One region of the Streptomyces sp. NPDC101234 genome, then DNA from elsewhere that is predicted to be linked to it. Evidence: riboswitches for the same ligand, from Rfam matches in the RefSeq annotation. Region 1 holds a riboswitch; each other region holds the start of a gene.
What was found. Region 1 has a riboswitch for cyclic di-AMP ahead of ACIRR9_RS21070 (peptidoglycan DD-metalloendopeptidase family protein). Riboswitches for the same ligand answer to the same signal wherever they lie in the genome.
Positions count from the first base shown of each region.

Region 2: linked by a shared signal. The riboswitch ahead of ACIRR9_RS34350 (M23 family metallopeptidase) and the one ahead of ACIRR9_RS21070 (peptidoglycan DD-metalloendopeptidase family protein) in region 1 are both predicted to bind cyclic di-AMP.
Region 3: linked by a shared signal. The riboswitch ahead of ACIRR9_RS00580 (NlpC/P60 family protein) and the one ahead of ACIRR9_RS21070 (peptidoglycan DD-metalloendopeptidase family protein) in region 1 are both predicted to bind cyclic di-AMP.
Region 4: linked by a shared signal. The riboswitch ahead of ACIRR9_RS51155 (M23 family metallopeptidase) and the one ahead of ACIRR9_RS21070 (peptidoglycan DD-metalloendopeptidase family protein) in region 1 are both predicted to bind cyclic di-AMP.

Region 1 covers NZ_JBIWOA010000011.1:44,676-52,018, reverse strand. The annotation lists gene ACIRR9_RS21095 (aspartate aminotransferase family protein) at 1-124, shown strand, start outside; gene ACIRR9_RS21090 (helix-turn-helix domain-containing protein) at 184-807, shown strand; gene ACIRR9_RS21085 (DUF6126 family protein) at 804-926, shown strand; gene ACIRR9_RS21080 (tyrosine-protein phosphatase) at 943-1,740, opposite strand; gene ACIRR9_RS21075 (alpha-galactosidase) at 1,916-3,988, shown strand; cyclic di-AMP (ydaO/yuaA leader) riboswitch at 4,294-4,455, shown strand; gene ACIRR9_RS21070 (peptidoglycan DD-metalloendopeptidase family protein) at 4,460-5,371, shown strand; gene ACIRR9_RS21065 (DUF6250 domain-containing protein) at 5,573-6,289, shown strand; gene ACIRR9_RS21060 (SGNH/GDSL hydrolase family protein) at 6,435-7,220, shown strand; gene ACIRR9_RS21055 (TetR/AcrR family transcriptional regulator) at 7,256-7,343, opposite strand, start outside.
Region 2 covers NZ_JBIWOA010000022.1:112,121-119,463, forward strand. The annotation lists gene ACIRR9_RS34325 (alkaline phosphatase family protein) at 1-324, opposite strand, end outside; gene ACIRR9_RS34330 (DUF5998 family protein) at 324-911, opposite strand; gene ACIRR9_RS34335 (GNAT family N-acetyltransferase) at 1,055-3,979, opposite strand; gene ACIRR9_RS34340 (HPr family phosphocarrier protein) at 4,157-4,438, shown strand; gene ACIRR9_RS34345 (GntR family transcriptional regulator) at 4,690-5,385, opposite strand; gene ACIRR9_RS34350 (M23 family metallopeptidase) at 5,582-6,337, opposite strand; cyclic di-AMP (ydaO/yuaA leader) riboswitch at 6,350-6,513, opposite strand; gene ACIRR9_RS34355 (M16 family metallopeptidase) at 6,757-7,343, opposite strand, start outside.
Region 3 covers NZ_JBIWOA010000001.1:116,015-123,357, reverse strand. The annotation lists gene ACIRR9_RS00600 (cobalamin B12-binding domain-containing protein) at 1-65, opposite strand, end outside; gene ACIRR9_RS00595 (esterase/lipase family protein) at 382-1,236, shown strand; gene ACIRR9_RS00590 (M23 family metallopeptidase) at 1,504-2,982, shown strand; gene pcrA (DNA helicase PcrA) at 3,040-5,526, opposite strand; cyclic di-AMP (ydaO/yuaA leader) riboswitch at 5,850-6,021, shown strand; gene ACIRR9_RS00580 (NlpC/P60 family protein) at 6,030-7,196, shown strand.
Region 4 covers NZ_JBIWOA010000055.1:20,970-28,312, forward strand. The annotation lists gene ACIRR9_RS51150 (aldo/keto reductase) at 68-1,030, opposite strand; gene ACIRR9_RS51155 (M23 family metallopeptidase) at 1,207-2,229, opposite strand; cyclic di-AMP (ydaO/yuaA leader) riboswitch at 2,237-2,396, opposite strand; tRNA gene ACIRR9_RS51160 (tRNA-Met) at 2,722-2,795, opposite strand; gene ACIRR9_RS51165 (dihydrofolate reductase family protein) at 2,858-3,985, opposite strand; gene ACIRR9_RS51170 (MarR family winged helix-turn-helix transcriptional regulator) at 4,086-4,616, shown strand; gene ribA (GTP cyclohydrolase II) at 4,769-5,410, shown strand; gene ACIRR9_RS51180 (O-methyltransferase) at 5,478-6,065, shown strand; gene ACIRR9_RS51185 (hypothetical protein) at 6,072-6,287, shown strand; gene ACIRR9_RS51190 (MFS transporter) at 6,372-7,343, opposite strand, start outside.

The DNA.
Region 1 (7,343 bases):
AGAGAAGGACGTCGACCGCTTCGTGGACGCCTTCACGGACGTGATGGACGACGCGCACAGCGGCGGCGGCCTGATGTGGGACTTCGGCAGGACCCTGATCAAGCAGGCGGTGGCGAACCGCTAGTGTTTTGTCTCTGAGGCAAGAAAATTGCCGCGGAGGCAAAAACGCGGCTGAATGGAGGCATGAACACCTCCGAGAACGAGCGAGCGGGTGGGCCGGTCGAGGACCTGCCCTCCGTCGCCCCGCGGCTGCGTTCCCTGCGCCGCCGTGCCGGCCTCACCCTGGAGGCCGCCGCCCGGGAGGCCGGGCTGTCGCCCGCGCACCTGTCCCGGCTGGAGACGGGGCAGCGCCAGCCCTCCCTGCCGATGCTACTCGCACTCGCGCGTGTCTACGGCACGACGGTCTCGGAGCTGCTCGGGGAGACCGTCGCCGACCGGGACGCGATCATCCGCGCCGGTGACATGGAACCGACCAAGGCCGGCGGCTGGACGTACTGGCAGTCCGGTGCGCCCGGCCGGGGGATGCAGTCGCTGCGCGTCCGGGTGCCGTACGGCTCGCAGGGCGACATCGTGCGGGTGCATCCCGGCGAGGAGTGGCTGTACGTCCTGCACGGGCGGCTCCGGCTCCGTCTCGGTGACACCACGCACGTGCTCGCGCCCGGCGACAGCGCGCACTTCGACTCGCTGACCCCCCACCGGCTCGCCGCCGAGGACCACGACGGTGTCGAGCTCCTGTTCGTCCACACCCTGCTGCAGAGTCCCCTGGCCGCGCTGTGCCTGGGGCCGATCACTGGAGAGATGCCGTGAGCAACTTCGAGGAGAAGTTCCCCCGGGCCCTGTGGGTCCGGCTGATCATCTACATCGCCGTCGGACACGTCTTCGCCGCGTTCCTCTACCTGCTGTTCGCCGTCGGCGGCAAGGGCTGAGCCCAGGGCCCCGCCCTCAGTCGAGGAGGCGCTCGCGCAGCCGCTCCCGGGTCTCGGGGGCGAGCCGGAGCCCCTGCGTGAGGTACGTGTCCACGTCACCCCAGGTCTCCTCGATGCTCTCGATGGCCGCCGTCAGATACTCCGCGCGGGCGTCGAAGAGCGGGCTGAGCAGCTCCATCACCTCGGGGCTGTACACGCTCTCCCCGCTGCCGCTGCGCCGCACCTTGTAACGGCGGTGCTTGGCGTTGGACTCCAGGTAGTCGGCGAGGATCGCGTCCCGCTCCACGCCCACCGCGAGCAGCGAGACGGCTATCGAGATGCCGGCCCGGTCCTTGCCGGCCGCGCAGTGCATCAGCGCCGGGACACTGTCCTCGGCGACCGCGTGCAGCACGCGCGAGTGCTCGCCGGTGCGCTCCTTGACGATCGTGCGGTACGAGTTGACCATCCGGTCCGCTGCCCTGCCGTCGCCCAGGAGCCCGCGCAGCTGCTCGATGTCACCCTCGCGGACCATCTTCCAGAACTCGGCGCCGTGCGCCGGGTCGGTCAGCGGCAGGTTCACGTTCCGCACGCCGGGGAGCTCGACATCCGGGCCCTCCAGCTTGTGGTCGGCCGCGTTGCGGAAGTCGAAGATCGTGTGCAGGCCGAGGGAGGCGAGGAACTCCGCGTCCTGCTCCGTCGCGTGCGCGAGATGCCCGCTGCGGAACAGCACGCCCGGCCGCACCCGCCGCCCGTCCGCCGTCGGCAGGCCGCCCACGTCACGGAAGTTGCGCACACCGGCCAGCTCGGGCTCGGTCGACGGGACCTGCTGCGTCACGGGGGGCTCCTCCCGGCCGGCCCCGTCGGCGCTGCTCGTCGACGGGCACTGGCTCGACCATACGACATCGGTTTCCACGGGCAATGAGTTGTCCACAGGCGTTGCCTCAGAGGCCGCGGCACTTGATGATGTTGGTGCTTGAGCGGATCTGTTGGCCCTTGTGTGAGGTTTCTCGATGGTGGACATCGCCGAAAACGGACGTACCTGGCTCCTGTCGGGCCCCGGCAGCAGCTACGCGCTGCACCTCACGGAGGCCGGGGAACTGCTCCATCTGCACTGGGGCCCAAGAATTCAGCTCGCCGACGCCGAGGCCCTCGCCGTGCACCCGCTGCCCGGCTACTGGCCCTTCGAGTCCCCGCTCGACGGCCGTGAGGAGTACCCCGTCGAGGGCGGTCCCCGGTTCGTCCGTCCCGCGCTGTCCCTGCGCACCGAGGAGCGCCGCGGCACCGAGTGGACCTTCGAGTCGTACGAGACCCAGGGCGACGAGCTCCGGCTGCGCTTCCGTGACGACGGGATCCTCATCACCCTGCACTACCGGATGCGCGACGACGTGGTCGAACGCTGGGTGACCGTCGGCAACGAGGGGCACGCGCGCGTGGAGCTGCTGCGTGCCGACCCGGCCGCCTGGACGCTGCCCGACCGCGAGGGCTGGCGGCTCTCGCAGCTGCACGGCCGCTGGGCCGCCGAGTCCCGGCTCACCCAGGCCCCGCTCACGTACGGCGAGAAGGTCATCGGCAGCCGCCGCGGCCACACCAGCCACCAGCACCTGCCCTGGGTCGCCCTCGACACGGACGCCACCGAGGAGCGCGGCGAGGTCTGGGGCTGCGCCCTCGGCTGGTCGGGCTCCTGGCGGATCGCCGTAGCCCAGCTGCCGGACGCGCGCGTGCAGATCACCGGCGGCGCCGGCTACGACGACTCCGGCCTGCTGATGCTGGCCGAGGGGGAGTCGTACACCAGCCCCGTCTTCGCGGGCCTGTGGAGCGACGGCGGCTTCGGCGGGGCCAGCCGTGCCTGGCACGCCTACCAGCGTGCGTACATCATCCCGGACGCCGACCAGGACCGGCCGGTGCTGTTCAACTCCTGGGAGGCCACCACCTTCGACATCTCCGAGGAGCAGCAGGCCACCCTCGCCCGGCGGGCCGCCGCCATCGGTGTCGAGCTCTTCGTGGTCGACGACGGCTGGTTCGGCGCCCGCACCAGCGACCGCGCGGGCCTCGGCGACTGGACCCCCAACCCGGACCGCTTCCCGAAGGGCCTCAAGCCCCTGGCCGACTATGTGCACGCCCTCGGCATGCAGTTCGGCATCTGGGTCGAGCCCGAGATGGTCAACGCGGACAGCGACCTGTACCGCGCGCACCCCGACTGGGTCCAGTACCAGGAGGGGCGGAAGCGGACGGAACTCCGTAATCAGCTTGTGCTCAACCTCGCCCGCGAGGACGTCCAGGAGTACCTCTGGCAGCAGCTCGACACCCTGCTGTCCAACGCCCCCATCGACTACGTCAAGTGGGACTTCAACCGCTGCTTCACCGACGCGGGCTGGCCCGGCGAGCCCTACCCGCAGCGCCTCTGGGTCGACCATGTGCGAGGGCTGTACGCCCTGCTCGACCGGATCCGCGCGGCCCACCCGAACGTCGCCATCGAGTCCTGCTCCGGCGGTGGCGGCCGGATCGACCTCGGCATCATGACCCGTACCGACGAGGTGTGGACCTCCGACAACACCGACCCGCTGGACCGGCTCGCCATCCAGCACGGCTTCAGCCAGATCCACCCTGCCCGGGTGATGTCCGCCTGGGTCACCGACAGCCCGAACCACCAGCTCAACGGCCGGGTCAGCTCGCTGCGTTTCCGCTTCGTCAGCTCCATGGCGGGTGCGCTCGGCGTCGGTGGCGACCTCTCGCAGTGGACCGAGGAGGAGCTCGCCGAGGCCGGCCGCTGGGTGGAGCTCTACAAGGAGATCCGGCCCCTGGTGCAGCGCGGCGACCAGTTCCGGCTGCGGCCGCCGACCGGCGGGCTCAGCGCCGTGCAGTACACGCTCGGCGACGAGACCGTCGTCCTCGCCTGGCTCCAGGCGCAGAGCTACGGCGAGCCGGTGCCGGCGTTGCGGCTGCAGGGACTGGACCCGACGGCATCGTACGAATGCCGCGAAACCGGCGAAGTGTACCGAGGTGCCGTGCTGTTGCACCACGGGCTGCGGGTCGGCCTGAAGGGTGACCTGGATGCGACGGTAATCCAGCTACGCCGCATCTGACTCTTATGTCTGAATTAGCACCTTCGCCATAACTCGGCCTGAAATAAGGGGACGTGGTGTGACGTGCGTGAGGAGCGTCATATTCGTGACCGTCCGTCGCGCGTCATGTCCACGTAATTCGCGAGCTTTTCAGGGGAATCGAAAAACGCGCGCGGACGGAATTCACGGAGGGTGACCGGGAATTCCCGTAGCGGATCAAGTGGAACTCCGACAGCGGGAACCGGTCCCTTGTCCACGCGCGTCCTGCTCGCTTACGTTCGCCGCACATCCGGACGGAACGCCGAATCCTGCCGCCGTCCGGAGTCCCCACACACTCACCCGTGCCCGGCAGGAGCGGGGGACCCACCAGGTAAGACCGCCTGTTCCGGTTCCCGGGACGGCTAGGGGTGTAGTCACGTCTTTTTCGCGTGGCCGGGCAGCTCCAGCCCGAACCCGACAGCTCACCTCGCAGGCGTCGGAGAGGAATGCGCCATGCCCGCGAAGGGTAAGCACCGCCGCCCCAAGAGCCAGCGTTTCACCCGCTCCATAGCCGTCGCCGGTACCGGTGGCGCAGCGCTGGCCCTGCCGCTCATGGGGGCCACCGGCGCCCACGCGGCCACTGTGCAGTCCGTGTCCGAAAAGGCCGCGCAGTCGATTCCGACCGTCGAGAAGACGGCCGTGAAGAGGGCGGCTGTGAAGAAGTCCGCCGCCGCGTATTCCGGGCACCGCAGCTACACCGTGGTCTCCGGCGACTGGCTGGCGAAGATCGCCCGCGAGCAGCACGTCAGCGGCGGCTGGCACCGGCTCTACGCCGACAACCGGCAGGCCGTCGGCGACAACCCCTCGCTGATCCACCCCGGCCTCGAGCTCACGCTCGGCGACCGCCACACCGTGACGCCGGACACCTCGACCTCGGACTCCCGCTCCGGGGAACGGTCCGACTCGCAGTCGTCCGGCGCCGCTTCGTCGTCCTCCTCGGCCACCACGACCGCCGCCGGCTTCGCCCTTCCGGTCTCCGGCGGCACCCTCGGCACCGGCTACCACGTCGCCGGCAGTATGTGGTCCAGCGGCTACCACACGGGCGTCGACTTCGTCGTCCCGAGCGGCACCCCGGTCAAGGCCGTCGGCACGGGCACGGTCGTCACGGCCGGCTGGGGCGGCGCCTACGGCAACCAGGTCGTCATCAGGCTCGCCGACGGCTACTACGCGCAGTACGGCCACCTCTCCGCGCTCTCCGTCTCGGTCGGCCAGACCGTGACCGCGGGCCAGCAGATCGGCCTCTCCGGTGCCACCGGCAACGTGACCGGCCCGCACCTCCACTTCGAGATCCGGACCACCCCCGACTACGGCTCGGACGTGGACCCGGTCGCCTACCTCCGCGCGAAGGGCCTCGCCGTCGGCTGACGCCGGCGCCGCTCCTGGCCCGACACACACTCCGAAGGCCGGACCCCCGATCCCCGGGTCCGGCCTTCGGTGCGTTGCTTTCCTGTGGCGGGTGTGTCCGGGGCATCGACAGCGAGGGCGGTGAGGCAGCACAGTGGCCTCCATGGCTGCAAGCGCTTTCTATCACTCCCTCGCCGTGCCGCCCCGGAAGGAACCCGCCGTATGACGACCACCCGCCGAGCCTTCGGAGTCCTGGCCGCCGGAACCGCCCTCGCGGCCCTCGCTCCCGCCGCACCCGCGACCGCCGCCGCCCCGCACCACGGCCTGATCGCCGCCGACGACTTCCGCCACGGCCTCGGCCAGTGGTTCGTGGAGTTGGAGCAGGGCGGCACGGTCACCGCGGCCCGCGGGATCCTGGAGGTCGACGTGCCCGCGGGCGCGACCGTCTGGTTCCGGCGCCGGCTCGAAGGGTCGTACGTCCTGGAGTACACCGCGACCCCGGTGTCGGCCGGCGGCGCCGACGACCGCGTCTCCGACCTCAACAACTTCTGGAACGCCACCGATGTGCGCTCCCCGGACGACCTGTTCGCCCCCTCGCGCACCGGCGCGCTCGCCGACTACGACTACCTGAAGACCTACTACGTCGGCTTCGGCGCCAACTACAACACCACCACCCGGCTGCGCCGCTACGTCGGCGAGCCCGGCGTCCGGCCGCTGATCTACGACTACACCGAGCCCCTGCTCGTCGCGAACCGGCCCAACCGCGTCCGGATCGTCTCCGACGGCCGGGCCGTACGGTGGTGGAACAACGGCCGGCTGGTGTTCGACTACGCCGACCCGGAGCCTTATACGGGCGGGCACTTCGCGTTCCGGACCACCTGGAGCCACTTTCGGATCAGCGACTTCCGAGTCCGGCGATCAAACCGTCAACGCCGGTGATCAGAGCCTTATTCCAGGCTTGGCAGAGTATTTGAAAGTGTCTTATCTCACCGATCGTCAACCCCTTATTACGGTCGCGTAGGTCACAGCCGAAGGTGAATCATGGTCCGATGTGGCAGACGATTCGAAGAGTGACAATGCATCAGTGATCGGGTCGTACGTGGCGCTGGGGGACAGCTTCAGCGAGGGCGTCGGCGACCCAGGCCCCGACGGGGCGTTCGTCGGCTGGGCCGACCGGTTCGCGGTACTGCTGTCGGACCGGCGGCCCGAGGGCGACTTCGAGTACTCCAACCTGGCCGTGCGCGGGAAGCTGCTCGACCAGATCGTGGCGGACCAGGTGCCGCAGGCCCTGGAACTCGCCCCCGACCTGGTCTCCTTCTGCGCGGGCGGCAACGACATCATCCGCCCCGGGACCGACCCGGACGAGGTGGCCGAGCGGTTCGAGCGGGCCGTGGTCCGACTGACCGAGGCCGTCGGCACGGTCATGGTGACCACCGGATTCGACACCCGGGACGTGCCCGTCCTCAAGCACATGCGCGGCAAGATCGCCACGTACAACGGACATGTCCGGGCCATCGCCGACCGGTACGGCTGTCCGGTCCTGGACCTGTGGTCCCTGAAGACCGTGCAGGACCGGCGGGCCTGGGACGACGACCGGCTGCACCTCTCTCCCGAGGGGCACACGCGCGTGGCGCTGCGCGCCGGTCAGGTGCTCGGCGTCGAGGTACCGGCCGACCCGGACCAGCCGTGGCCGGCGCTGCCGCCCCGCGGCACCCTGGAGGTCCGCCGCGACGATGTGCACTGGGCCCGCGAGTACCTGGTCCCGTGGATCGGGCGGCGGCTGCGCGGCGAGTCGTCGGGCGACCATGTGACGGCCAAGGGGGCGCTCTCCCCGGACGACATCAAGATGCGGATCGCCGCCGTGGCTTGAGGCGGGTAGGGGGCGGCCTCCATGCGGGCCGCCCCTTACTGCTCCTCGGGCAGCCCCAGTTCGCGTGCCAGCGCCTCGTCCACCCACTCCTGTGCCCGGGAGCGCGGTACGGAGCCCGGGTAG
Region 2 (7,343 bases), on a different contig from region 1:
GGAGGCGAGCGAGGTCGCGGTGGTCGCCGGGTAGCCGGCGGTGATCGGCCGTCCCGTGCCGCCGCGCGAGCTGCCGAGCAGCGCGGTGAGGTAGGGCGCCTCGTCCGGGTGGGCCTTGAGCTGCTCCCAGCCGAGGCCGTCGATCAGGAAGACGCAGTTGCGGTCGGCGGGCGTCAGTTCCGTGATCGACGCGGTCATTCCGGGTACGGCCATGCCGGCGGCCAGGGTGGGCAGCAGGTCGGCGAGGGAGCCGCTGCCGTACTCGGGGAGCGGCGCGGAGGCGAGGGTGAGGGGTTCCGGGTGGTCCCAGGCGGCGTACGCCATCAGCGCGTGACGTCCGCGGTCGCCTCAGAGATGGCCTGGGCGAAGGCGAGCGCCTGGCGCACCGTCTCCGGGCCGTCCCCGGCCTCGCTGACGCGCAGGCTGAGGTCGTCCGCCGTCGAGTTGCCCGTGTAGCCGTGGTCGGCCTCGCAGTTGGGGTCGCCGCAGGCGGCGGGCTCCAGGTCGATCCGGGAGACGGCGCCCCAGCCGATGGTCAGCACGATCTCGCGGGGCAGGGTGCCCGGCGTGTACTGCTCCGGGTTGGCGACGACCCGGCTCACCACGACGGACGAGATCCGGCCGAGCTTGACCGACTCCGTCGAGGTGGTGGCGTACGGCGTCGGGGAGGTGGTGTCGGCGGCCTGCTCGTCGGTGTGGCTGACGATGAAGCGGTTGCCGGTGAGGACCAGCACGGTCACATGCCGCCGGACCTCGTTCTGGTCGAACGTCGTCTCCTGGTGGACCAGGTACGACCGGATCGGCTCACCGCCCACGGCAGCCTCCACCGCCTCGGCCACGAGGGCCGGGTAGTAGCCGCTGCGCTCGATCGCGACGCGCAGCCCCTGGGTCGTCGTACTGGTCTTGGCCATGGCGTCCATCCTAATCCGTGGGCAGGGGGACCCGGGCCAGTCGCGGGCACCCGCCTCGAACGCTGTCGCCCGAGGCAGGCGTTCGTCTCAGTGCTCGTCTCAATAGGCGTTCGTCTCAGTGCTCATCTCAGTAAGCGTTCGTCTCAGTACTCGTCTCGGTACGCGGGCAGGGTCCTCGGACCCAGGTCGTCACGGGCCGGCGGTGGCGCGAGTCTGACGGTGGCACCGAGGACGCTCACGCCCTGCCGGGCGACCACGACGGGCTCCAGAGTGACCGCGACCACTTCGGGATGGTCGTCGACGAGCCGGGAGACGCGCAGCAGCAGCTCCTCCAGGGCAGGCGTGTCGACCGGTTTCGAGCCACGCCAGCCGAACAGCAGGGGCGCGGTGCGGATCGACCGCACCAGCGAGGCCGCGTCCCGGTCGGTGACCGGAACCAGCCGGTGGGCCATGTCCCCCAGCAGCTGCGACGCGGCCCCCGCGAGCCCGAACGACAGCACGGCCCCGGCAGCCGGATCGATCACGGCCCGTACGACGGTGTCGACGCCCCGGGGCGCCATCCGCTGCACCACGGGACGCAGCTCCTCCGGCTGCCCGAACAGCTCCGTCAACTCGGCGTACGCCCGGCGCAGTTGCTCCTCGTCCGCGAGGTCCAGCCGCACCCCGCCCAGGTCCGCGCGGTGGCGCAGGTGAGGGGCGGTGGCCTTGAGGGCGACCGGATAGCCGAGGTCACGGGCGGCCGTGACGGCGGCGTCCGCGGTGGGCGCGGGCAGCGCCCGGTGCACGTCCAGGCCGTACTTGCCGAGCAGCGCGCAGGTCTCCTCGACACCGAGGGTGAGCCCCTCCCCGCGTTCGAGCAGCCCGCCGATCAGCTCGGCGGCCCCCTTCTCGTCGATGTCGTCGTACTCGGGCACCTTGCCGGGTTCGGCGGCCTCCCGCCGCCACTGCGCGTACTTCACGGCTTCGGCGAGGGCACGCACGGCGCGTTCGGCGGCGGGGTAGGCGGGGATCAGGCGGGAGCAAGGGTGAGAGGTGGAGGGCTTCGCGGTTTCGGTGCCGACGGCGGGTGGGGCCTGGACGGCTGCCGCAGCGGGCGGTGTCCTGTCATCTGCCGCCACCGCGGTGGGCAGGCGTTCCGCAGGGCGGAACGGGTGGGCACCGCCCCCGGTGCCGGGTGCCGGTACAGCTGCCTGCGGTGCGGTACGGCCCGCGGCCGAGAGCGCCTCCGCGAGCCCGCCGAGCTCCACGTGCACCACAAGGACCGGCTTGCCCGGAACGCCCTCGGCCGCCGACCTGAGCGCCTCCGCCAGCTCCGCGTCCCCGACCGCCCCCTCCCCGATCGTCGGAATGGCGGTCACGACGACCGCGTCGCACGACTCGTCGGCCAGCGCCTCCGACAGCGCCCGGTGGAAGTCCGCCGCGGTCGCCCCGGTCGTCAGGTCCAGCGGCCGCGCCGGGCGCAGCCCCTCGGCCAGGCATCGGTCGTACGTGAGCAGCCCCAGCGACTCCGAGTTCCCGAGGATGACCACGCGCGGCCCCGCCGGCAGCGGCTGCCGGGCGAGCAGCAGCCCCGCGTCGACCAGCTCGGTGATCGTGTCGACGCGGATCACTCCGGCCTGCCTGAGCAGCGCGGACACCGTGGCGTGCGGCAGCCGCGTCGCCCGTACCGCGTGTCCTTGCGGCGCCGACCCCTCGCCCTGCACCACGACCAGCGGCTTCGCCGCCGCCGTCCGCCGCGACAGACGCGTGAACTTGCGCGGGTTGCCGATGGACTCCAGGTACATGAGGACGACGTCGGTGTCGGGGTCGTCGTACCAGTACTGGAGGACGTCGTTGCCCGAGACGTCCGCGCGGTTGCCCGACGACACGAAGGTGGACACGCCCGTGGTGCCGGTGACGCCGCCGCCCCGCCGGTGCAGCCGGGACAGCAGGGCGATGCCGATGGCGCCGGACTGGGCGAACAGGCCGATGCGGCCGGGGCGGGGCATCTCGGGCGCGAGGGAGGCGTTCAGGCGGACGTCGGCGGCGGTGTTGATGATCCCGAAGGCGTTGGGGCCGATGATCCGCATGCCGTACGTGCGCGCGTGCCGGACGAGTTCGCGCTGGCGTTCGCGGCCGTCCGGGCCGCTCTCCGCGTACCCGGCGGCGAGGACGACGAGGCCCTGGACGCCGTGTTCGCCGCACTCGGTGACGACGTCGGGGACGTGCTCGGCGGGTACGGCGACGACGGCCAGGTCCACCGGCCCGTCGATGTCCCGGACGGATCGGTGGGCGGGCACCCCGTCGACCTCCTTGAGGTCCGCCGGGAAGGCCTGGTTCACGGCGTGCAGGCGGCCGGTGAAGCCGGCTTCGCGGAGGTTTCCGAGGACGCTGCGGCCGACCCCGCCGGGCGAGCGGCCGACACCGATCACGGCCACGGATCCGGGCGCCAGCAGCCGTCGTACCGAACGGGCCTCCGCGCGCTGCTCCCGCGCGCGCTGGACCGCGAGGGAGCGGTCCGTGGGTTCCAGGTCGAACTCCAGGCGGACGACGCCGTCCTCGAAGCTGCGCTGCTGGGTGTAGCCGGCGTCCATGAACACCTTGATCATCTTGGTGTTGGCGGGCAGCACCTCGGCGGCGAAGCGGCGGATCCCGCGCTCGCGCGCGACGGCGGCGATGTGCTCCAGGAGAGCGGAGGCGACGCCTCTCCCCTGGTGGGCGTCCTGGACGAGGAAGGCCACCTCGGCCTCGTCGGCGGGCGCGGAGGCGGCCATGCCGCCCGGGCCAATGCGGTCATAGCGTACGGTTGCGATGAACTCGCCGCCGATGGTGGCCGCGAGTCCCACCCTGTCCACAAAGTCGTGGTGCGTGAAGCGGTGGACGTCCTTGGCGGAGAGCCTGGGGTACGGCGCGAAGAAGCGGTAGTACTTCGACTCGTCCGAGACCTGCTCGTAGAAGCTGACCAGGCGGTCGGCGTCGTCGACGGTGATGGGCCGGATGCGCGCGGTGCCGCCGTCGCGCAGTACCACGTCCGCCTCCCAGTGGGACGGGTACTCGTGCCGGTCCTGCGGGTCCGCCGGGGTCTGCATGGGCCCCAGAGTACGGCTCGCGTCCGACAACGGCGCGAGGCAGTCTGTGCAGGACGGAAGTCGGGCCGAGGCCGCGGTCCGACGACACACCCGGAGGGGGCCCATGCCCGCTCCGGGGATGCTTCACGATATGGGAAACTGGTCTAGACAACCCTGAAAACCGAAGGGCAGCATCACATGGCTGAGCGCCGCGTCAACGTCGGCTGGGCCGAGGGTCTCCACGCCCGCCCCGCTTCCATCTTCGTCCGGGCCGCCACGGCCGCAGGTATCCCGGTGACGATCGCCAAGGCCGACGGCAACCCCGTCAACGCGGCCTCCATGCTGGCTGTCCTGGGCCTGGGCGCCCAGGGCGGCGAGGAGATCGTCCTCGCCTCCGAGGCCGAGGGCGCGGACGCCGCCCTCGACCGCCTCGCCAAGCTGGTCGCCGAGGGTCTCGAGGAGCTCCCCGAGACCGTCTGAGCGCCATAGCGCCCGCACCTCACGACCGAGGCCGCGCCACCCCGTTCGAGGGCGGCGCGGCCTCGCCGTTTCCGTCTCCCGGCTTTACCCGGCGTCGATGCCCGCTCGCACACGGCAGGTCTTTTGCACCGCGCCGAACATTTGCAGCGGGCACGCGAATGACATGCCACCGGGAATTCCCGGCACGCATGAATAAGGGCAGCGGAAATACGGCTCCACCGAATAACACCTCTTTGTATACGGTGCGCGTGTTAATGCCGCAGGCCCGACATGTTTACGGGGTGTTGCGAAGTCCTCACACCGTTCGCCCGGTCCGCGCCGCCGGCGAAACGCAGCCGGTGCGCAGCCGTCGAGCGCTCGGTGTGCAGTGCGGTGACCGCCCGTGCACGCTCTCCGTCGCCACGTGTCACCGCGTCCACGATGGCGCCGTGCTCGGCCCAGGAGTCCACGGGGTCGGCGGGCGCGTCGACGGTGTACATCCAGGCGATCTTGTGCCGCAGCTGGGTGAGTGTCGAGGTCAGGGCCTGGCTGCCGGAGGCCTGGGCGAGCGTCTCGTGGAACCAGCCGCCCAGCGAGCGCAGGTCCTCGCTGTTGCCCCGCCTGGCCCGCTCCTGGCCCAGCCGGACGAGTCCGCGCAGCACCTTGAGGTGGGCCTCGGTGCGGCGCTGGGCCGCCCGGGAGGCGCCGAGCGGCTCCAGGAGCAGGCGCATCTCCAGCAGGTCGGCGGCCTCCTGCTCGGTCGGTTCGGCGACGCACGCGCCCGCGTGCCGGCGCGTCACCACGAAGCCCTCGGCCTCCAGGGTGCGCAGGGCCTCGCGGACGGGGACGCGCGAGACGCCGTAGCGGCGGGCCAGGAGTTCCTCGGTGAGCCGGCTGCCGCGCTCGTAGACACCCGCGACGATGTCGTCCCGGATCGCAGTGCATACCGAGTGCGCCGGAATACGCATGTCCGACCTCCGCCTTAATCCCCGTGAAACGCCGCCGAGTGGCGCCCGTTCGGTGACTCTATTGCAATGAGCGGGAATTTCCGACGGCGGGCCGGAATCCAGGGATATATTTTGGACACCGGGGGCACGAAAACGGCGAAAGCCCCGGCTCGGGGCCGGGGCTTCGAAGGATCTCGCGGTGCTCACATCATCCGCGTCACACGTTCACGCCGTGCTTGCGGAGGTAGGCGACCGGGTCGACGTCGGAGCCGTACTCCGGGGTCGTGCGGGCCTCGAAGTGGAGGTGCGGTCCGGTCGTGTTGCCGGTCGAGCCGGAGAGGCCGATCTGCTGGCCCGGGGTGACCTTCTGGCCCACCGAGACGCCGATGGACGACAGGTGTCCGTACTGCGTGTACATGCCGTCGGCCATCTTGATGACGATCTGGTTGCCGTACGCCCCGCCCCAGCCCGTGGAGACGACCGTGCCGGTGCCGACCGCGTGCACGACCGTGCCGCTGGCCGCGTGGAAGTCGATTCCGGTGTGGGTGCCGGAGGACCACAGGGAGCCGCCGGTCTTGTAGCCGGTGGAGACGTACGAGTCGGAGATCGGCGCGACGAAGGCGTTCAGGAGCTTGCGCTCGGCCTCGCGGGCGGCGCGCACCTTGGCCTCGCGCTCCTTCTTGGCCTCTGCCGCGGCCTGCTTGCGGGCGGCCTCCTCGGCCGCCTTGCGTTCGGCGGCGGCCTGCTGCGTGGCGGCCTGGGCGTCGATCTGGTCGGCGACCGAGTCGCTGACCGTGATGACCGGGGTGAGGCCGGTCTGCTCGACGGAGTTCTCGGCGGCGAGCGCCGGAGCGGCCGAGACGGTGCCGATGACACCGGTGGTGGTGAGGGCCGCGATACCGGCGGCCTGCGCGGTGGTGCGCTTCACCCGGCCGGGACGACGGTGCTTCCCGGAGGCGCACATGAACGCCATGTAGAGGCTGGTCCTTTCCTTCCCTCTCGCCTACCGGGTTAGCTGACGGGTTCGGAGCAGGAAGGTCTCCTACGGGCCCCCTCGCGACACGCGCGGGCGCCCGATTCACCCCAGGGACTGCATGGGTCCCCGGCTCCCCTGGCTCGCGCCGTACGGGGACTCGGCGATGACTGTCCGGTGCCGCGGGCGCGGCGCAGTGCCTGACGGACAGCCCGGAAGAACCTATGAGGGCGTGCTTTCAATACCCAAACGAATCGCGGTTTTTGTAGCGCATCCCACAGGGCAGACAGGCAACCTCCGCCCCAATTCGGACATACGAGAGCCCTGGTGGCCGACGGCCACCAGGGCTCCGCACGCGCGCGTGGAGCTATGTGGAGCTACGCGTGGAACTGCGTGGAACTGCGTGGAACTGCGTGGAACTACTCCGCCGCGACGACGGTGACTTCGCCGATCCCGAGCGCCTCGACGGGCTCCTTGATCTGTGCCGCGTCACCGACGAGCACGGTCACCAGCCGGTCCACCGGGAAGGCGTTCACGACCGCCGCGGTGGCCTCCACCGTGCCGGTGCCCGCGAGTTGGCGGTACAGCGTGGCCTGGAAGTCGTCCGGCAGGTACTGCTCGACCTGGTCGGCCAGGGTGCCGGCGACGGCCGCCGCCGTCTCGTACTTGAGCGGCGCCACACCGACGAGGTTCTGCACGGCGACATCGCGCTCGGCGTCCGTGAGGCCCTCGGCGGCGAGCTTGCGCAGCACCGTCCACAGGTCCTGGAGGGCGGGGCCGGTGTTCGGGGTGTCCACGGAGCCGCTGATGGCCAGCATCGAGGCGCCGCTGCCGTCGGGGGCGGAGCGCAGGACCTGCCCGAAGGAGCGGACGCCGTAGGTGTAGCCCTTCTCCTCGCGCAGGACGCGGTCCAGGCGGGAGGTGAGGGTGCCGCCGAGGCAGTAGGTGCCGAGCACCTGGGCGGGCCAGACGCGGTCGTGCCGGTCGGAGCCGACGCGGCCGATGA
Region 3 (7,343 bases), on a different contig from region 1:
CGGTCGTGGCCGTCGAGCCCCGGTTTGGCCACCACCACGCGGATCGGACCGGCTGCCACACCCATCACTGCCTCCATGACCGTAAAACGAACGCGCCGACATCCATCCGTACCGACAAGTACCGCACATTCGGCGCGTTCCGCCACCCGTCTCAAGTGAACGAACGTTATCTCCAGCATCCCGCAACCGGCAGTTTCACGGAGGTTACCGAGGGGGAAATCACACACAGTGGGACACGTCAGGGAGCCGCAGCGTGGTCCGCGGGGGCAACAGGGGCATGCGACGCGGTACGTCGTCCTGCCCTCGCCACCTCCGCTCGGCCTCCCATGAGGGCACACGGGGGACGGAGCTGTCCTTCGCGTGCCGACTGGAGGTCGGCCGATGAAGGTCACCGGGGCACTGGAGCCCTTTCTCCCGTTCTGTCGTCGTCTCCTGCCGAGCAGGCTCGCGGGCCTGTCGCTGGCCCTCCTGAAGTCGACCGCCCTGGAGGCGGCCGTCCTGGCCGGGCATCTGCTGCTCTATCCGACCGGTCTCACCCCGGAGCGCCGCTCCCCCGCACCGCCCGCAGAGCCCGACGGCACCGACCGGCTGCCGGTCCGGCCGGCCCCGCCGGTCGTGCTGCTGCACGGCTTCATCGACAACCGCTCGGTCTTCGTCCTGCTGCGCCGCGCTCTCGCCCAGCACGGCGGCCAGCGCGTCGAGTCGCTCAACTACTCGCCGTTGACCTGCGATGTCCGCACCGCCGCCGAGCTGCTCGGCCGGCACATAGAGGAGATCTGCGAGCGCACCGGCAGTCACCGGGTGGACATCGTCGGACACAGCCTCGGCGGGCTGATCGCGCGCTACTACGTCCAGCGCCTCGGCGGTGACCTCCGCGTCCGCACCCTGGTGACGCTCGGCACCCCGCACTCCGGCACCCGGGTCGTACCGCTCGCGAACGCGCACCCGATCGTGCGGCAACTGCGCCCCGGTTCGGAGGTGATCGAGGAGCTGACCCGGCCCGCGCCCGGCTGCCGTACCCGCTTCGTCAGCTTCTGGAGCGATCTCGACTCGCTGATGGACCCGGTGGAGACGGCCTCTGTCGACCACCCGGACCTGATGGCGACGAATGTGCACGTGACCGGGATCGGGCATCTCGCCCTGCCCGTCCATCCGGCGATAGCGACCGGGATACGGCAGGCACTGGACGAGGCGCACCCGGAGGAGCGGATGGCGGGCGGTCTGACAGTGGCGTGAGGGCAATCCGGACAGCGGGAGCATTCGGGTCGGTTCGGACGGACAACGAGCGCCCGGCGCAACCGAATCAGCGCCGCCGGACCGCGGCCCGACTCGAACGCTCATCGAACACAAGGCCAAACCCGCGCCCGTCGTCCCCCGAAAGACGGGCGAATGCCCGTTTCCCGAAACCGCGAAACCTGTTGAAGATTGTCGCGCCCGTATACCGCCGGGTACAGTCGCCGCACTGCTCTGCCAGCCCCTGTTGTCGAGGCGAAAGAGAAGTTGGTGAACGACCGTCACCCGTCGGGGACCATGACCACCCCGGCTCCGGCTTCCGACGCCGGCCAGGCGCACTATGCGTCGTACGGCACCCAGGAAGCCCAGTACGGCGACCTCACCACGTACGGCGACGCCACCGTCACCGGCTCCTCGTTCCACAGCGACCCACTCTTCGGCAACCTCCAGGGCGAGGGCCAGGCCACCGGCGGGTACGACGCCACGCAGTGGCAGACGGCCGGCGACCAGACCCTCACCTACGACGCGTACGCGGCCCAGCACCACGCCGCCTACGACTCCGGTGCCTACGACAGCACCGCCTGGACCATCCCGGCCCAGGGGACGGCCGTCGACGCCGGCAGCGAGTGGGGGTCCCCCCTCTGGGGGAGGGACGCGAACGCCTGGCACCAGCCCGACCAGTCGGCCATGACCGGCGCGACCCAGCACTGGGAGTGGGGCACCCAGGCCTTCGACACCGGCGCGTACGACGCCACGCAGTGGAACTCCGACGGCACCCCGGCGCAGGACCCCGAGCCCGAGCACGCGACTCCGTCCGACGGCTCCTTCGACCCTTTGGCGACCCAGACCTTCGAGCAGCTCCCCTACGAGGAGTTCGCGGAGGAATCCCCGGACGACGGGGAGTCGACCGCGAGCGGTGAGCTACCTGAAGTAACGCCACTGCTGGAGGACCAGGAAGAGGTCGCCCCGGCCGCCCCGGCCTCGGCGACACGCGCCGGCTCCCGCGCCGGAGCGCGTTCCCGCCGTCGTACGCCCCCCAAGAGGTCCGCGCTGCTGACCATCGCCGTGCCCTCCGCGTGCGTGATGGGCGTCGCCGGGATCGCCGCCGCTTCCGTCGGCAATCTCACCGGCGACGACAAGGACACGACGGCCTCGGCCTCCGACGCGCAGTCGGTGAAACCGTCCGCCGCCAACAGCAAGCTGGACGCCCAGCTCAGGACGCTCTCGGCGGGCGCCGACGACTTCGCCGACCGGGCCAGCCGGACCCAGGAGCGCATCGACCTCAAGGCCCAGCAGGAGTCCGAGAAGAAGAAGGCGGCGGCGGAGGCGGCCCGCAAGGAGCGGCTGCGTCCCAAGTACGTGCTTCCGGTCACGCAGAAGGGCCTCAGCGCCTACTTCGGCCAGGCCGGAGTGAACTGGATGTCCGTCCACACGGGCATCGACTTCCCGGTCTCCTACGGCACGACGGTGATGGCCGCGACCGACGGCGTCGTCTCCACGAAGTGGAACAGCGCCTACGGCAACATGATGATCGTGACGGCGAAGGACGGCACGGAGACCTGGTACTGCCACCTCTCGTCGTACCGTGTCGCCGCCGGTACGACCGTGAAGGCCGGCGAGCCGATCGCGTACTCCGGGAACTCCGGCAACTCGACCGGCCCGCACCTGCACTTCGAGGTCCGGCCGGCGGGTGGCGCCGCGATAGACCCGCTGCCGTGGCTGCGGAGCCACGGACTGGATCCCACCTGATCCTCTGAGTTCATCCTCCGAGTGAGCCCCCGCCGGCGGCGGGGGCTCATCCGTCTTCTACAGCTTCTCCACCGGCGCGTACCGCAGCAGCAGTCGCTTCGGCTTGCCGTCCCCGAAGTCGATCGTCGCCTCCTCGTTCCCGCCCGTGCCCTTCACCCCGACGACCGTGCCCAGGCCGAACTGGTCGTGGGTGACACGGTCGCCGACGGCCAGCGAGACCACCGGCTTCTCCGAGGTCCGCCGGGTGGCGAAACCGGACGCGCCCGACGCCGAGGAACGCGAGCGGGTCGAGGAGAGCGAGGCCGCCACGCCCGAAGCGGGCCCGGAGGACACCGGCGCCGTCGCCCCGGTCCGCTTCCACTCCAGATACGAGCCCGGGATCTCCTCCAGGAAGCGCGAGGGCGGGTTGTACGACGGCTGGCCCCAGGCGCTGCGCATCGTCGACCGCGTGAGGTACAGCCGCTCCCGCGCGCGTGTGATGCCGACGTACGCGAGGCGCCGCTCCTCCTCCAGCTCCTTGGTCTGGCCGAGGGCGCGCATGTGCGGGAAGACGCCGTCCTCCATGCCCGTCAGGAAGACCACCGGGAACTCGAGGCCCTTGGCGGTGTGCAGGGTCATCAGGGTGATGACGCCGTCGCCGTTCTCGTCGTCGTCGGGGATCTGGTCGGAGTCGGCGACCAGGGCCACCCGCTCCAGGAAGTCGGCGAGCCCGCCGGGCTGTTCACCCTCGCTGCGCTCCTGCTCGAACTCCAGGGCCACGGCGGCGAGTTCCTGGAGGTTCTCGATCCGGGTCTCGTCCTGGGGATCGGTGGAGGCCTGCAACTCGGCGAGGTAGCCGGTGCGTTCGAGGATCGCTTCGAGGACGGTGGCCGGTCCGGCGCCCGACTCCACGATCGTACGGAGATCGTCCATCAGCGTGTTGAACCGCTTGACCGCGTTCGTCGACCGCGCGGCCATGCCGTACGCCTCGTCGACGCGCTTGAGCGCCTGCGGGAAGCTGATCTTCTCGCGCTGGGAGAGGGCGTCGATCATCGCCTCCGCGCGGTCGCCGATACCGCGCTTGGGGACGTTGAGGATGCGGCGCAGCGGGACGGAGTCCTCCGGGTTGGCGAGGACCCGGAGGTAGGCCAGGACGTCCCGGACCTCCTTGCGCTCGTAGAAGCGGACACCGCCGACGACCTTGTAGGGCAGGCCGACGCGGATGAAGATCTCCTCGAAGACACGGGACTGGGCGTTGGTCCGGTAGAAGACGGCGACATCGCCCGCCTTCGCGTCACCCGCGTCCGTCAGACGGTCTATCTCGTCGGCGACGAACTGGGCCTCGTCGTGTTCGGTGTCGGCGACATAGCCGGTGATCCGGGCGCCCGCGCCCGCGTTGGTCCACAGGTTCTTGGGGCGGCGGGACTCGTTGCGCTCGATGACCGCGTTGGCGGCGGAGAGGATCGTCTGCGTGGAGCGGTAGTTCTGCTCCAGGAGGATCGTCGTCGCGTTCGGGTAGTCCTCCTCGAACTGGAGGATGTTGCGGATCGTCGCGCCCCGGAAGGCGTAGATCGACTGGTCGGCGTCGCCCACCACGCACAGCTCGGCGGGCGGGAGGTCGTGCTCGGCGGGCGGTACGTCGGTGGGGTGCCCGGAGGTGCCGACGAGCTCGCGCACCAGCGCGTACTGGGCGTGGTTGGTGTCCTGGTACTCGTCGACCAGGACGTGCCGGAAGCGGCGGCGGTAGTGCTCGGCGACGTCCGGGAAGGCGCGCAGCAGGTTGACCGTGGTCATGATCAGGTCGTCGAAGTCGAGGGCGTTCGCCTCGCGCAGCCGCGACTGGTAGAGGGCGTAGGCCTGGGCGAGGGTCTTCTCGAAGCCGTCGCTCGCGCGCGCGGCGAAGTCCTCCTCGTCGACCAGCTCGTTCTTCAGGTTGCTGACCTGGGCGCTGAACGACTTCGGCGGGAAGCGCTTGGGGTCGAGGTCCAGGTCACGGCAGACCAGGGCCATCAGCCGCTTGGAGTCGGCCGCGTCGTAGATCGAGAAGGAGGAGGTGAAGCCGAGCTTCTTGCTCTCCCTGCGCAGGATCCGCACGCACGCGCTGTGGAAGGTCATCACCCACATCGCGTTCGCGCGCGGGCCGACGAGCTGCTCGACGCGTTCCTTCATCTCGCCCGCGGCCTTGTTGGTGAAGGTGATCGCGAGGATCTGGCCCGGGTGGACATGGCGCTCGCCGAGCAGGTGGGCGATGCGGTGGGTGAGCACACGCGTCTTGCCGGAGCCGGCACCGGCCACGATGAGCAGCGGGGAGCCGGCGTGCACGACCGCCGCGCGCTGGTTCTCGTTCAGCCCCTCCAGGAGCGCGGCCGGGTCCAGGGCGGGGCGGGCGGCGCCGTCGCGGTAGTAGGCGTCCCGGTCCGGGGGCACGTCGAACCGCCCGCCGAACAGATCGTCCGGAATCGGCTCCGGTACGTGCTCGTCCTCGGGCGGCGGCGGGGGTTCCTCCTCCTGGCCGCGCGGGGGCTGGAGGCTCGCCAGGAAGCTGTCGTCAAAGAGGCTGCTCATCGCTCTCCGAGTCTAGGACGCCCCACCGACAACCGGTCGCCACCCCGAAAACTCACCCCGGCCACCCGACGGATTCGGTCCATCACATTCAGCGATCGCAGGTCACGGGCGCCCTGACCCCCGACCGCCGAAGGAGTGAGTCGCTCACCCGAACCGAACAAGTCGTGACATACGCCACCTAAACAACCGCATCGCATGAGACTCAACACTCAGGTCACGAAAATGTATCGGGCATATCGCACATCAACCTTCACACGGACCACACGAGTTGGCTAGCGTGCCGGGCAGGCCGTACGACACCCACCGGCGAACGTCGCCGGGCCGCACGGCCTCCGCCGAGTCCGGTGCGCCGCCGCGCCGCCGGAGCCGGGGACCCACACCGACCTTGGGGTGAATCGGTCCCGACTTCCCACGGGGAACGGACCGTAGGGCAACCCTTCCGAAGCACCCGCCCGAACCCGACAGCTAACTCGGTAGGCGGAACATGGAAGGAGTCGCCCCCGTTGGCGTCGCACCGAAAGTCCCGACCCTCCGCAACGCGCGTAGCCGGCATACGCACCCCCGCCCTGGCCACCGCCGCCCTCACCTCCGTGGCCCTGCTCTCCCAGACGGCCAACGCCACACCCTCCGACGACGGCAAGCCGAGCCTGGAGGAGGTGGAGAAGAAGGTCGACGCCCTCTACCGGCAGGCGGAGTCGGCCACCGAGAAGTACGACGCGGCCAAGGAGAAGACCGGTACGCAGCGCAGGCAGGTCGACACCCTGCTCGACGACGTCGCCCAGCGGACCGACCGGTTGAACAAGGCACGTGAGGAACTGGGGTCGTTCGCCGCGGCCCAGTACCGGACCGGGGCAACGACCCCCGACACGGAGACCTTCCTGCTCGCGGACAATCCGCAGGACTACTTCGACGAGACACAGCTGATGAGCCGGCTGACCTCGCGTCAGAAGGGCGCGGTCGACGACTACGTCACACAGCAGTCGGCGACCATGAAGAAGCGGCAGGAGGCCGCCAAGAGCCTCCAGACGCTCACCGACACGCAGGACGAGCTCAAGACCGCCAAGACCACCGTCCAGACGAAGCTGGCCTCCGCGCGGGAGCTGCTGTCGCAGCTGACGGCCCAGGAGAAGGCACGGCTCGCGGAGATCGAGAAGCAGAAGCAGGAGGAGGCGGCGCGCAAGGCGGCGGAGCTCGCGAAGCAGCAGGCTGCGGCCGCGGCCGCAGCCAAGCAGGACAGCTCGTCCTCCTCGTCTTCGACGTCGTCCTCCAGCGGCTCCTCGTCCTCCTCGTCCTCCTCCGACTCCGCCTACGCCACGAAGGCCGCCAAGGCGATCGCCTTCGCCCGCGCGCAGATCGGCAAGCCGTACGTCTGGGGAGCGACCGGCCCCGGCTCCTACGACTGCTCCGGCCTCTCCCAGGCCGCCTGGAAAGCCGCGGGCGTCTCCCTGCCCCGCACCACCTACGACCAGGTGAACGCCGGCACCACCGTCTCCCTCGCCGACGCCCAGCCCGGCGACCTGGTCTTCTTCTACGACGACATCAGCCACGTCGGCATCTACATCGGCAACGGCATGATGATCCACGCTCCGAAGCCCGGCGCGTACGTCCGGGAGGAGTCGATCTACTACGGAGGCGAGTCGATCATCCACAGCGTGGTGCGACCGGCCTGATCATCTGCACGTCCGCGGGTGAGCCGGCCTTTTCTCGTCGTTCCTGCCCGCAGCCCGCTCCCCCAGCCCTCACCTCCGCCAACTCGGGTGGGGTGCAGGGCTGGTGAAGGCACGGCCGACAATAGGTGGTAGGTGCGCCGGGATCAC
Region 4 (7,343 bases), on a different contig from region 1:
CCCCGAAGCGACCGTCACCGCCTCCCGTCAGCTCATGCCGAAGCCACCGCCACCGCCACCCGTCAGCTCATGCCGATGCGGTCGTCAGCTTTTTCAGGTCTTCCTCTGTCAGGTGGAGGTCTGCGACTGCCAGCAGGGGCGGGAGCTGTTCCACCGTGCGGGCCGAGGCGATCGGGGCGGTGATCGTGGGCTGGGCCGCCAGCCAGGCCAGGGCGACCGTGGGGATCGGGGCGCTGTGGGTCTCGGCGACCTCGTCCAGGGCCGTCAGGACCTTCTGGCCGCGCTCGGACTCCAGGTACTGGGCGGCGCGGCCCGCTCGCTGGCTGTCGACGGTCGTGCCGGGGCGGTACTTGCCCGTGAGGAAGCCGGCGGCCAGGGAGAAGTACGGGACCGCCGCGAGGCCGGTGCGGGAGGCCAGGTCCTGGAGGGGGCCCTCGTAGGTGTCCCGGGAGACCAGGTTGTAGTGGGGCTGCAGCGCGACGTACCGGGCGAGGCCCTCGCGGTCGGAGAACTCCAGGGACTCCTGGAGGCGCTCCGGCGTGATGTTGGACGCGGCGATGTGCCGGACCTTGCCCGCCCTCACCAGTTCGTCGAGCGCGCCGATGATCTCCTCGACCGGGACCTCGGGGTTGTCGAAATGCGTGTAGTAGAGGTCGATGTGGTCGGTGTCGAGGCGGCGCAGGGACGCGTCGGCGGCGGCCTTGATGTTGGCGGCCGACAGACCGAGGTAGTCGGGGTGCTGGCTGACCTTCGTCGCGATGACGACGTCGTCGCGGTTGCCGCGCGCCTTGACCCACTTGCCGATGATCGTCTCGGACTCGCCGCCCTTGTTGCCCTCGATCCAGGCCGTGTAGGCGTCGGCGGTGTCGACGAAGTTGCCGCCCGCGGCCGCGTAGGCGTCCAGGACGGCGAAGGAGGTGGCCTCGTCGGCCGTCCAGCCGAAGACGTTGCCGCCGAGGGCGAGCGGGAAGACCTCCAGGTCGGAGGCGCCGAGCTTACGGAAGGAAGCGGAAGCGGAAGAAGCAGTCATGCTTCAGTTCAACATCGGTGACCTGGCACACCATGCCGGGGCTATACGAAGTTCTCGTAAAAGCGGAGGGCAGCCGGAGAGCAGGCAGCTGGCAGGAGCAGGCCCGACACGCCTGACCGGCAGCCCTGACGTCGGGGGGGTTGTCGTCAGGACCGCCGGAGATCAGGAAGTGTCCGTCAGGGGTTGAGGCCCTTGCCGCGCAGCCAGGTCATCGGGTCGATGGCGGTGGCCTGGCCGCCGGGGTGGACCTCCAGGTGGAGGTGCGGTCCGGTGACGTTGCCGGTGGCGCCCACGCGGCCGATGACATCGCCGGTGGAGACCTTCTGGCCGACCGAGACGCCGATCGAGGACTGGTGGCAGAACCACAGCTCGGTGCCGTCGTCCAGGGTCAGGATCGTGCGGTAGCCGTAGGAGCCGGCCCAGCCCGCCTCGGTGACCGTACCGCTGTGGACGGCCTTGATCAGCGTGCCGGTGGGGGCCGCGAAGTCGAGGCCGGTGTGGTAGCCGGAGGACCACATGGAGCCGGCCTGGCCGAAGGTGCCGGTGATCGTGTACGAGACGACCGGCAGCGTGTACTGCTTGGCCAGCGCGGCGAGCCGGGCCTGCTCGGCCTTCTGCTTCTCGGTGGCCTGCGCCTTCTCCTTGGAGTCGGCGGCCTTGGCCGCGGCCGCCTTCTCCGCCTTGGCCTCCGCGGCGGAGATCGCCTTGTCGGCGGCGGCGACGGCCTTGGTGTCGAGCTGGTTCTGCTGCCGCTCGGCCTGGGCGATGATCCGGTTGCGCAGCGCCTCGCCGGCGTCGGACGAGGAGGAGTCCGCGTCGGTGGCGGTCGTCGTGGTGACACTGCTCAGCGCGGTCTGGGTGGCCTGGTGGCCGCCGTTCCCGCCGAACAGGGAGTCGACGGAGGACAGGTCGGGCATGGAGATGGAGACCGGCGGCTTGCCGGTGTTGGCGCTGGCCATGCCGCCCGCGCCGACGGCGGCGATGACACCGACGCCGAGAACCGTGGAGCTGCGGGCGAGCCCGCCGCCGCGCTGCTTGGCGACCCGGTGCCGGCCGCGTACCGGGTCGAGGGAGTCCTCGGTGGGGTTCCACTCCTCCCAGGGGCCCTCGTCGGTGCGGTAGCTGCCGTAGCCGAAGGTGTCGGGTTGCCGCTGGCTGGGCACGAACGGAGCTGTCGGGGCAGGTGGGTTGGACGCCACGCGGGCGCACTCCTTTCCTTCCGCCGCCTACCGGGTTAGCTGACGGGTTCGGAGCAGAAGGTCTCCTACGCGCGTATACCGGCCGTTTTGTACCCGGCGGTAGCCTCGCGATTCACCCCAAGGTGGTGGTTCCCCGGTTCCCTCACGGGATTCGGCGCGTGCGCACGGAGCCGTCGCGGGTGACGGCTGGGACGACCGCGCTGCGTTATCGAACGTTAATAGACCCAGCCGTCAGATTCCAAGCTGTTCGCCTTGATCATTAAGCTTCCACAGCATGGACTTACCTGCCACGACAGGCGAAAAACGGGCGAGTTGACCGGACCTCCTGTTCACACCAGGAGTCACACGCGTTTTGATGGTGTCTCAGATGTTACGCGGAGGGCGGTCGTCCGGACACCGAGTGTGACGGCGGCGAGGCTGCGCCCATCAGCGCGGACGGGATACGACTCAGGGCCGGAATCCTAGAATTCGGATTCCGGCCCTGGCCTTCAGTAGCGGGGACAGGATTTGAACCTGCGACCTCTGGGTTATGAGCCCAGCGAGCTACCGAGCTGCTCCACCCCGCGTCGGTGAAACCAGCATACGCCATCGGAAGAGGGGAAGTCACACGGGTTACGAGGGGCCCTCGTCACACGAGGTGCGCGTTCGGCGCCTTCGCCAGTTCCTCGTACTCCCCGAGCACCACCACCGCCACCCCGCGGTCCCTCAGCATCCCCGTCCCGTCGGCGGCCGCCACGAACGTGTCGGGCTCGCGCCACGCCGTCACCACCCGGCGTACCCCCGCCCTGAGGATCAGCTCGGCGCAGGGGTGCGGGCGGGAGGAGCGGTGGGTGCAGGGTTCGAGGCTGGTGTAGACCGTGGCCGTGGGCAGGCGGGGGTCGGCCGGGTCGATCTTGGCCAGGGCCGCCTCCTCCGCGTGGACCACGGGGTCGCCGGCCTCCCGGGAGTGGCCGCGGGCCAGTTCCGTGCCGTCGGCCGCGACCACCACCGCGCCGACGCTGAACGCCGTCCGGGACGGCGGGCACTCGGCCGCCAGCTCACAGGCGAGCCGCAGCCAGTGGCGGTCGGCGGCAAAGGCCGGCGCGCCCTCGCCGGGGGCCGTGGGCTCGTAGCGCATGAGGACGACGTCCTCGATACGGCGGCTCTCCAGGAGCCGCAGCCGCCCGGCCTGGTAGCCGCCGGGACCGAACAGGCGCGGCGCCTTCGGGTCGCCCACGAACAGCGGGGCCAGCACCAGCTGGACCTCGTCGGCGAGGCCCTGCTGGAGGAGCTGGGTGTGGACGGTGCCGCCGCCCTCGACCATCAGGCGCCGTACGCCCCGTACGTCGTGCAGATGCTCCAGGAGGCGGCGCCAGTCGAGGTCGGCGCCGAGGGCGACGATGTCGGCGGCGACGCCCAGGGCGGCCGCCCGATCCGCACCCGCATCCGTCGTGTAGAGGACCTTCTCGCCTCCCGTGTGCCAGAAGTTCGCGTCCGGGTCGAGGTCGCCGGTCGCGGTGACCGTGACCTTGAGGGGGTACTCCGGCTTCCCGGCGGCGACCCGGGCCGCACGCCGCCCGGGGTCGTTGACCAGGAGCCGCGGGTTGTCCGCGCGGATCGTGCCGGCGCCGATCAGGATCGCGTCGACGGACGCGCGCACCTCGTCGACGCGGTCGAAGTCGGCCGGGGACGAGAGCAGCAGTCGGTCGGGGCCGGTGTCGTCGAGGTAGCCGTCGAGGGAGACGGCGGCGGACAGCAGGACGTGGGGGTACGGCATCGGACGCGCTCACTCTCGGCGGCGGGCGGGCGGGGGCGGTGGGACGAGACCTGCGAACTGGACGCTTGGTTAAAGTTTGAAACAAACCTACACTGACCCCATGACGACTCGCTGGCTCACCCCGAAGGAGCAGCGCGCCTGGCGCGCATTCATGGCGGCGACGAACCTCCTGGAGGACGCGATCGACCGCCAGCTCCAGCAGGACGCCGGCATGCCGCACCTGTACTACGGCATCCTGGCCAACCTCTCCGAGGAGCCGGAGCGCAAGCTGCGGATGACCGATCTCGCCGCGAAGGCGAAGATCACCCGCAGCCGGCTGACGTACGCCGTGACCCGGCTGGAGAAGGACGGGCTGATCCGGCGCGAGGACTGCCAGTGGGACAAGCGGAGCAGCTTCGCGATCCTGACGGACGAGGGCATGGCGGTGCTGGAGCGCACGGCGCCGGGCCATGTGGACACCGTACGGGCGGCGGTGTTCGACCGTCTCTCCGAGGACCAGGTGGAACAGCTGCAGGAGATCAGCTCCGTGATCGCGCGGGCACTGGAGGGTGACGAGGCCCCGCGGCCGACGTCCGACGAGGTGCCGTGGCGGCGCCGCTCGTCCCCCTGTTCCGGTTCCTCCTCTTCGTGAACCCCGGGTTCAGGCTCCTCACAGAAATCTGTTGCTTCAAATTTAAAACATGGGGTAGGGTTCCAGCCGTGGATCTGCTTCAAATCTGAAGCAGGCGCCCGCGACGTCCCCCACAGGGACAACCGTCCTGCACCCGGACACAGGAGAACCCGATGACCGACTACCCCGCCGCCACCCAGCGCGCCCGCGTCCGGGTCCCGCTGCGCTTCAACGACGGCTACAGCGTCGACGCCGAGCTCGTCACCTTCCACGGCCTGACCGACGGCCAGGAGCACGTGGCCGTCGTCCTGGGCGACCCCGCCCCCGGCACCCTCCCGCTGGTCCGCCTGCACTCCGAGTGCCTGACCGGCGACGTCTTCGGCTCCGCCCGCTGCGACTGCGGCCCCCAGCTGCGCGAGGCCGTCGAGCGCATCGCCGACCGCGGCGGCGTCCTGCTCTACCTGCGCCAGGAGGGACGCGGCATCGGCCTCTACAACAAGCTCGACGCCTACGCCCTCCAGGACCAGGGCCTCGACACCTACGAGGCGAACGCCGCCCTCGGCCTCCCCGAGGACGCCCGCGACTACACCGCCGCCGCCCAGATGCTGCGCGCCCTCGGCATCGACGAGCTCGACCTGCTCTCCAACAACCCCGACAAGGCCGAGCAGTTGCGCGGACTCGACGTCACCGTCCGGGACCGCGTCCCGACCGGTGTCTTCAGCACCGCCCACAACGTCCGCTACCTGCGCGCGAAGGTCCTGCACACCCAGCACACCCTGCCGCTGGGCGAGTTGACGGAGCTCAACGCGGGCTGAGCCCCGGCACGGACCGGCCGGATGTGCTAGCAACGAGAACTCACGCACCTCTGTGACGGGAGCCTCCGTGGACGACCAGCTGGCGCATGTTCTCGACGACCTCCACCGGGAAGGACGGGCGCACGACGGCCCGCTCGCCGACCGGCTGCTCCGGCTGCGGAACATGACCCCGGACGCCGCCCGGCTGATCGCCACCCTGATCCGCGCCCGGCACGCCTCGTCCGTACTGGAGATCGGCACCTCCAACGGCTACTCGGCGATCTGGTTCGCCGACGCGGTCCGCGACACCGGCGGCCGGCTGACGACGGTGGAGATCGACGGGGCGCGGGTCGCGGCCGCACGGGCGAACCTGGCGCGCGCCTGGGTCGGCGACCACGTGGACGTCGTCCACGGCGACGGCGCCGTGGTCCTGGCCGGCACCCCGGACGCGACCGTCGACCTGGTCGTCCTCGACGCCGAGCGGCCGGCGTACGTGGACTACTGGCCGCATCTGCGGCGGATCCTGAAGCCGTACGGCGTGCTGGCCGTCGACAACGCGTCGAGCCACCGGGAACAGGTGGCCGCGTTCCACGAACTGCTCACCACGGAGCAGGAGTTCGCCGTCGCACTCCACGAGGTGGGCGACGGGGTACTGACCGGCGTACGGCTGCGCTGACCCGGTATGCCCCGCGAAGAACCACAGTTCCTGCTCGTGCGGGCCCGGGACGACGGTAAGTACGGCGCCGAGTGCGAGCGGTTGTTCCGCGCGGGCTCGGCGTCGGCGCAACGGCTCGCGCACGAGCTCGGCCCGTCGCGGACGGTGACCCACAAGGGCCTGGCCAACGGTGGCCCGGCGGCCCTCACTTCGGTCGGCCGGCGAGCGGACCGGCAGCTGTAGCGCGGTGGTGGCGGCAGCACGCGGCACAGCCGGATGCTGCGGCACAGCCGGATGCGGTCGGCGTCGTGCTCACTCCGTGCGGTCTCAGGCGGCGCTCCGCCCGGCTGCGCCCGTCGCCGACGCGGCGTGCGGCAGGCGCGGGGCAAGGGCCAGCATGCCCGGAACCGTCGCCAGGGCGAGCGCCGCCAGGGTGATCCAGGGAGCCGCGCTCGACATGCCGAGCAGCAGCGAGAACAGCAGCGGGGCGACGACCGTGGCGATGGCGAAGGAGTACTGGAAGACGGCGATGTAACGGCCGCGGATCCCGTCGGGCGCGGCATCCGCGGACAGCGCGTTCGAGACGGGGGAGTGCACCAGCTGGGCCGCCGAGTAGCACAGCACGGCCACGGTGAGGCAGGGCACCCACAGAGCCCGCGGCAGCCACAGCGGGCCGGCCGTCAGACCCGCCCACGCGGCCCAGAGAACGCCGGCCAGACACAGCGACCTGTGCCGGGGCAGCGGCCGGATCAGACGCACGACCGGGGTCTGGAGCACGGCCTGCACCACCGTGTTCAACGCCAGCAGCGGACCGACCGCCCAGGTCACTTCGGGCAGCCGGCGGTCGACGAACGGCGGGAAGGCGATGCTGAGCATGACGTTGCACAGCGCGAACACCGTGTTCAGCCCCACGAGCGCGAGGTAGGGACGGTCGGCCCACAACGCCCGGTAACCGCGTCCGCCCGGCTCCTCACGACCCGACCGGACCGGCAGCGTCGCGGTCCGCGGCACTCCCCGTTCCAGCAGCAGGGCGGCGACCAGCAGCAGACAGGCGCAGGCACCGATCGTCCCCCGGTACACCGGGCCCGACTTCACCGACAGCGCGATGCCCGCGGTGATGGCCCCGACCCCGTAGCCCGCCGCACGCAACGAGCCGATGATGCCGAACCACCGCTCCCGGGAGTGCCCGCCGGGGTCACGGTCGGACAGATTGCTGACGAGGGTGAAGGCCGAGGACCAGAAGGCGCGCTGCCCCAGTGACGCGACGGTCGCGGCCAGCAGGATCCCACCGCTGTCACG